DNA from 2 places in the Streptomyces sp. NPDC048600 genome. Region 2 is predicted to be linked to the other one. Evidence: riboswitches for the same ligand, from Rfam matches in the RefSeq annotation. Region 2 holds a riboswitch; the other holds the start of a gene.
The links. Region 2 has a riboswitch for cyclic di-AMP ahead of ACZ6SQ_RS22940 (transglycosylase family protein). Riboswitches for the same ligand answer to the same signal wherever they lie in the genome.
Positions count from the first base shown of each region.

Region 1: it holds a riboswitch for cyclic di-AMP, as region 2 does, so the genes downstream of both, ACZ6SQ_RS25265 (M23 family metallopeptidase) here and ACZ6SQ_RS22940 (transglycosylase family protein) in region 2, are expected to answer to the same signal.

Region 1 is NZ_JBVJGZ010000020.1:41,043-44,731, reverse strand. Features, by position in the region: gene ACZ6SQ_RS25270 (GntR family transcriptional regulator) at 1-390, opposite strand, end outside; gene ACZ6SQ_RS25265 (M23 family metallopeptidase) at 696-1,463, opposite strand; cyclic di-AMP (ydaO/yuaA leader) riboswitch at 1,477-1,639, opposite strand; gene ACZ6SQ_RS25260 (M16 family metallopeptidase) at 1,936-3,324, opposite strand; gene ACZ6SQ_RS25255 (M16 family metallopeptidase) at 3,321-3,689, opposite strand, start outside.
Region 2 is NZ_JBVJGZ010000017.1:68,979-72,667, forward strand. Features, by position in the region: gene eno (phosphopyruvate hydratase) at 1-351, opposite strand, end outside; gene ACZ6SQ_RS22940 (transglycosylase family protein) at 1,112-1,825, opposite strand; cyclic di-AMP (ydaO/yuaA leader) riboswitch at 1,829-2,007, opposite strand; gene ACZ6SQ_RS22945 (LysM peptidoglycan-binding domain-containing protein) at 2,192-3,214, opposite strand; gene ACZ6SQ_RS22950 (cytochrome P450 family protein) at 3,415-3,689, opposite strand, start outside.

The sequences.
Region 1 (3,689 bases), on a different contig from region 2:
GAACCAGCCCCCCAGGGACCTCAGATCGTCGCTGCTGCCCCGTCTGGCCCGCTCCTGACCCAGCCGCACCAGACCGCGCAGCACCTTCAGATGGGCCTCGGTGCGGCGCTGCGCGGCCCGGGAGGCGCCGAGCGGCTCCAGCAGCATGCGCATCTCCAGCAGGTCCGCGGCCTCCTGCTCGGTGGGTTCGGCGACACAGGCGCCCGCGTGCCGACGGGTCACCACGAACCCCTCCGCCTCCAGCGTGCGCAGGGCCTCCCGGACGGGGACGCGCGAGACGCCGTAGCGCTTCGCCAGCACTTCCTCGGTGAGCCGGCCGCCGCGTTCGTAGACACCCGCGACGATGTCGTCCCGGATCGCCGTGCACACCGAGTGCGCCGGAACACGCATGACCGACCTCCGCATTAATCCCCGTGAAACGTCGACGATTGACGTGTGTTCAGCGACTCTATTGCAATCACGCCGAATTTCCGAAGGCAGGCCGGAATCCATGAATATTTTTTGGACATACGACCGCCTCCGGACGGCCGAATCGAACGCTCCGGCGACGGGCGGCGAACACCTGGGCTACAGGGGCGGCGCCCTCCGGGGGCGGGGCGGGAACGCCGAAAGCCCCGGCCGTGACGGCCGGGGCTTTCGGTGCGGCGTACGTGGTCACCCGCTGCGCGGTGCCCACGTGGGCGCGGACACGGGGATCAGATGTTCACGCCGTGCGAGCGCAGGTAGGAGATCGGATCGATGTCCGAGCCGTACTCCTCGCCCGTGCGGGCCTCGAAGTGCAGATGCGCGCCGGTGACGTTGCCGGTGGCGCCGGACAGTCCCAGCTGCTGGCCCGGGACGACCGACTGGCCCACCGCGACGGCGATGGAGGACAGGTGGCCGTACTGGGTGTAGGTGCCGTCGTGCATCCGGACGACCACCTGGTTGCCGTACGCGCCGCCCCAGCCCGCCTCGACGACGGTGCCCATGCCGACGGCCTGGACGACCGTGCCGCTGGCGGCGTGGAAGTCGACACCGGTGTGGCTGCCGGAGGACCACACGGCGCCGCCGGTGCGGTAGCCGGTGGAGACGTAGGAGTCGGCGATCGGCGACACGAAGGTGTTGAGGCGCTTGCGCTCGGCCTCGCGGGCGGCGCGCTCCTCGGCCTCGCGGGCCGCCTCCGCACGCTCCTCGGCGCGCTTCTTGGCGGCCGCCTCGGCAAGCTGCTCGGCGAGCGCCTTCTCGGCGGCCAGCTTCTGCGCGTCGGCCTGGGCGTCGATCTGGTCGGCGACCGAGTCGCCGAGGGTGATGACCGGCAGCAGACCGGTCTGCTCGGCCTCGGGCTGCTCGGCGGCGAGGGCCGGAGCGGCCAGGGTGCCGATGACGCCGGTGGTGGCGAGCGCCGCGACGCCCGCCGCGCGGACGGTGCCGCGCTGCATCCGGCTGGGACGACGGTGCTTCCCGGTGGCGCGGGTGAACGCCATGTAGTGGCTGGTCCTTTCCTTCCTTCTCGCCTACCGGGTTAGCTGACGGGTTCGGAGCAGGAAGGTCTCCTACGGACCCCCTCGCCTGCGCGCGGGCGTCCGATTCACCCCAGGGACTTCGATGGGTCCCCGGCTCCCCTGGCTCGCGCCGTGGGGGGACTCGGCGATGACTGTCCGGTGCCGCGGCTGCGGCGCACTGCCTGACGAACAGCCCGCATGACGCTAAGGGGATCGTCTTTCAATCCTCAAACCGATCAGAGGATTTGTAGCGCATGCCACAGGGCAGAAGGGGTTTCTCTCCCATAATCCACTGCCAATACAGACAAAAACGGGCCCTGGTGACACTCCGGTCACCAGGGCCCCACGCGCGCGTGACGTGGATTGTCCGCGTTCGGGTCCTTCGCGCTCGTCACCGCAGGACCCCACGCGCGTGACGCGGACTTCCTCGCCACGCGCGCGTGCCGTCACGTCCCTACTCGGCCGCCACGACAGTCACTTCACCGATCCCGAGGGCCTCGACCGGCTCCTTGATCTCCGCCGCGTCGCCGACCAGGACCGTCACCAGCCGGTCCACGGGGAAGGCGTTCACGACGGCCGCCGTGGCCTCCACCGTGCCGGTGGCGGCGAGCTGCTGATACAGCGTCGCCTGGAAGTCGTCGGGCAGGTGCTGCTCGACCTGGTCGGCCAGCGTGCCCGCGACCGCGGCGGCGGTCTCGTACTTCAGCGGCGCCACCCCGACCAGGTTCTGCACCGCGACGTCCCGCTCGCCGTCGGTCAGGCCCTCCGCCGCGAGCGTACGCAGCACCGTCCACAGGTCCGCCAGGGCGGGGCCGGTGTTCGGGGTGTCGACGGAACCGCTGATGGCGAGCATCGACACGCCCGAGCCGTCGGGCGCGGAGCGCAGCACCTGGCCGAACGACCGCACGCCGTAGGTGTAGCCCTTCTCCTCGCGCAGGACGCGGTCCAGGCGGGAGGTGAGGGTACCGCCCAGGCAGTACGTGCCGAGGACCTGCGCGGGCCACACGCGGTCGTGCCGGTCGGACCCGACGCGGCCGATGAGCAACTGCGTCTGGACGGCGCCGGGCCGGTCCACGACGACGACCCGGCCGGTGTCGTCGGCGGTCACCGCCGGGACCGGCCGGGGCGCGGCCTTGGAGCCCGTCCAGGCGCCCAGGGTGTCGCCGAGCAGCGCGTCCAGGTCGACGCCCTCCAGGTCGCCCACCACGACCGCCGTGGCCGTGCCGGGGCGCACGTGCCGCTCGTAGAAGGCGCGCACGGCCGCGGAGTCGATCGCGGTGACCGTCTCCTCGGAGCCCTGGCGCGGGCGGGACATGCGCGAGTCGGCCGGGAACAGCTCCTTGGAGAGCTCCTTGGCCGCGCGCCGGGCCGGGTTGGCCAGCTCGTGCGGGATCTCGTCGAGACGGTTGGTCACCAGCCGCTCGATCTCGCTGTCGGCGAAGGCGGGCGCCCGCAGCGCGTCGGCGAGCAGGCCGAGCGCCTTGGCCAGCCGGGAGACGGGAACCTCCAGGCTGAGGCGGACGCCCGGGTGGTCGGCGTGCGAGTCGAGGGTGGCGCCGCAGCGCTCCAGCTCGGCCGCGAAGTCCTCGGCGGAGTGCTTGTCGGTGCCCTCGGAGAAGGCCCGGGCCATGATCGTGGCCACGCCCTCCTGGGCGGCCGGCTCGGCGTCGAGCGGCGCGTCCAGGAGCACCTCGACGGCGACGACCTGCTGGCCGGGGCGGTGGCAGCGCAGCACCGTCAGGCCGTTGTCGAGGGTCCCGCGCTCAGGCGCCGGGAACGCCCAGGGGCGGGCGTCGCCGGGCTGCGGCTGGGGGTGGAAGTCCATGGTGGCGAGCTCGGTCACTTGGCCGTCTCCTCGTTCGTGTCGGCACCGGCCTCGACGGTGGCCTCGGCCTCCGGGTCCTCGGGGAAGTCCTCGTCCTCGGTGTGCTGCGCGGACTCCGGGGACAGCGGCTCGTAGACGAGCACCGCGCGGTTGTCGGGCCGCAGCCGGGCCGCGGCGACCTCGCGGACCTCCTCGGCCGACACCTCCAGCACGCGCTTCACGGCTGTCAGGGCGAGCTGCGGGTCGCCGAACAGCACGGCGAAACGGCACAGTTCGTCGGCACGGCCCGCGACCGTGCCGAGCCGGTCCAGCCACTCGCGCTCCAACTGCGCCTGGGCGCGCTCCATCTCCTCGGCGGTCGGCCCCTCGGCGGCGAACCGCGC
Region 2 (3,689 bases):
GGAGACGCCGAGGATGGCGTTGGCGCCGAGCGAGCCCTTGTTGTCGGTGGCGTCCAGGTCGAACATCGCCTGGTCGATCAGGCGCTGCTCGGTGGCGTCGTAGCCGACGAGCTCCGGGCCGATCTGCTCGATCACGGCGAGGACGGCCTTCTCGACACCCTTGCCGAGGTAGCGGTTGGGGTCGCCGTCACGGAGCTCGATGGCCTCGAAGGCACCGGTGGAGGCACCGGACGGAACGGCGGCACGACCCGTGCTGCCGTCGTCGAGGCCGACCTCGACCTCGACCGTGGGGTTGCCTCGGGAGTCCAGGATTTCCCGGGCTACGACGACGTCGATGGACGGCACGAGCATCTCCTTCATGGATGTGACGCGATGGGCAGGCCGCGGGTGTGGCTCTGCGAGACGAGCCTAACCGGCTCCGGCCGATCGGCCAGCCGATGGCTCATCACGTGGACGGAACCGAGAGTAAATTGTTTCCGAACGGAACAAAAGCTTTCCCGGATACGTCTCCGAACTTGGCGGAAACGGGGCCGGAGGCGGGGGTGGGCGACCGAGGGGTGGCTCGGGGGCCGTCGCCGGTGGCGGCGGAGCGGCTCGGTGGGGTGGGTCTGCGGGGTGGGCCTGCGGGGTGGGCCTGTGGGGTGGGCCTGTGCGGGCGAGGTGTCGCGGGTGGCGCCGAGCGGCTCGGGGCGGGCGCGCCGCGGGCGGGACAGGCGTCCGGACATGACTCCGCCCCGGCGCGTACGGGGGAAGACGCGCCGGGGCGGAGATATGGGGGACGGGGGCGGCACCGTCAGGCCGGGAGGCCTGTGGGGACGGGCGACCCCGCGGGCCGGGACGGCCGGTGGGGGGAGACGGGGCGGAGGTGACCCAACGGACCCGGGGGTCCGTGGGGGCGGGGTGACCTCGTGACGCCGAGGACGTCCCGGGGGCCCGGGGGCTTGAGCGGCCCTGGGACCCGGGGCCTGAGCGGCCCTGGGGATGGGAGCGGCCCTGGGGGATCGAGAGCGGTCCGGGGCGGTCCGGGCCGTCCGGTGGGGGCCGGGACAGTCCGGGGGCCGGGTGCGGCCGGGGCCCGGTGGGGGCCGGGCCGCGGCGGCCGCGCGGCGGACTACTTCAGGTGCAGCTGCTGACCCGGGTAGATGAAGTCCGCGTCGTCGACGATGTCCTGGTTCAGCTTGAACAGCTTCTGCCAGCCACCCTTGACCTTGTGCTTCTCGGCGATCGCGCTGAGGCTGTCGCCCTTGACGACCTTGTACTCGCCGTCACCCTTCTTGACCTTCTTGCCGGTCGGGGTGGTGACGGTCTTCTTCGCGGCCGACTTCTTGACGGCGGGGCGCTCCTGCGAACGGGAGGCGCTCTGCTGCTCGGTCGAGCGGGTGTCGGTGCTGGTGCTCGGCTGCGACTCCGGCTGCGCGGGGGCGGCCGGGGCGGCGGAGCCACCGTCGTACGCGGCGCTCGACAGGCCGACGCCGCAGACCGGCCAGGCACCCTTGCCCTGGCCCGCGAGGACCTTCTCGGCGATCTGGATCTGCTGGGACTTGCTCGCCTGGTCGGCGGTGGCGGCGTACTGCGTGCCGCCGTAGGCGGCCCAGGTGGAGGCCGAGAACTGGAGACCGCCGTAGTAGCCGTTGCCGGTGTTGATGGACCAGTTGCCACCGGACTCGCACTGGGCGACGGCGTCCCACTCGGAGGACGTGGCGGCGGAGGCGCCGCCGGCCGCGATCAGCGGGGCGGCGACCGCGGCGCCGGTCACACCGGCGATGGCGATGGCGCGAGTGGCCTTGGACGGACGACGGTGCTTGCCCTTGCCGGAAAACAGCATGGAGGATCCCCTCACCGACGCCTGCGAGGTGAGCTGTCGGGTTCGGGCCGGTTGAGTTGCCCGGCCGCGCACTCCTCGGTGCGCGGCTTCACCCCAAGCCGGTTCCGGCGTCGAGTCACCTCAACTGCCGGGCCCGGCACTTACCTTGGGTCCCCCGCTCCTGCCTACGGCGCTTACGCGACGACTGTTCCCGGATGGCGCCGCTGGCAGGATTCGGCGTTGCGGCGACCGGGGCTCACGTTGGCGAGCGGTCACGACCGTAGACACGCGATCGGCGGAATTTCAAAGACGATCAGGGCGTCTGAGACTCATCCCACACTTTCACCAAAACGGACATTAGCCATCGAACCGTGACGTGAACTCCCGCTACTTTTCGCCCGGTTCGACACCTACCGCAAGCTTCTGACCGGGCACGATGAGGTTCGGATCGACACCGATCGTCTCGCGGTTACCGGCGTACAGCTCCGACCATCCGCCCTGGAGCTCAAGGGAGTCGGCGATGCCCCAGAGACTGTCGCCCTCCCGGACGGTGTACTCGCCGTCGGCGGCGTCACGCGCGGCAGCGCCGCTGCGCGAGGCGTGACGGCCCGCCGTGTCGCCGTTGCGGCCGTCCTCGGCGGCCACCTCGCCGTCGGCACCCGCACCCTCCTCGGCGCTCGCGCCCCGATGCCGACCGGTACCGTCCCCGGCCGAACTGTCCGAAGAGGCACCGTTCTCGCCGGACTTGTCCGAATCCTCGGAGTCACCCGCCCCGGAGCCGTCGGCCTCCCGGGACGGACTCGACGACGCGGAGCCGGTTCCGTCGGCCTCGGAGTCGGAGTCCGAAGTGGCGGAACTGTCCGACTTGGTCGAGTTGCTCGAATTGCCCGAACCGGTCTCCGAGGAGCCGGAGTCACCGTCCGAGTCGTCGCCCGAGCCCGAACCCGACGAACCCGACGAATCGGAAGTGTCGGTCAATCCCGAAAGTCCCGAACCATCCCCGTCGACGCCGGTGTCGGCGTCCGCCTGGCCCGAGTCGGCCGTGAGCCCCACGAGCGGACCGCACGTCGGCCACGCCGCGACACCCTGGTCCGCGAGAACGCGCTCGGCGACGGCTATCTGCTGACGCCGGCTCGCCTGGTCGGGACCCGGGGCGTACTCCAGCCCGCCGTAGCTGTCCCAGTCGAGCTGGCTCAGCCTCAGCCCGCCGTACTGTCCGTACCCGTCGTTCGCGCTCCACGCCCCTCCCGTCTCGCACTCCGCGACCCGGTCCCAGGTGGAAGCGTCCGCCGCGCTCGCGCCGGAGGCGCCCAGCAGCGGGATGGCGATGGCAGAGCCGGTCACTCCTGCCGCGACGACAAGAGCCGGAGCCTGACGGGGGCGACGGTGACGACCGTTCCCGGAGAGCATGCGGAGACCTTTCGGGCGACAGCAACGACCTGCACGGCGGGTACTGCGAGGCGCCGCGCTGATGGGTGAACGTATAGGCAGACGATCACTTGTCACAAGTTCATGCCGCGCAGATCACGTGAAGATCACAGTGTTGATGGTGTGTCACATTTGCCCGCGTCAGTTCCGTACGGCGGACGGCACGGTCGGGTTGCCCCGGTCTATAGGGATTGGCGCACCTGGTCGGCCGGTTCCGGCGGGTCCACGGGCGTGAACTCGACCGGCAGTGTGCGCAGGCCCCGCATGATGAGGCCGCCGCGCCAGCGCAACTCCTCCGGATCCGCGGCCAGTCGCAGGTCCGGCAGCCGGGTGAGCAGGGTGGCCAGCGCGGTCTGCCCCTCCAGCCGGGCGAGCGGGGCGCCGAGGCAGTAGTGGATGCCGTGCCCGTATCCCAGGTGCTGGTTGTCGCGGCGCGCGAGGTCCAGCAGATCCGGGT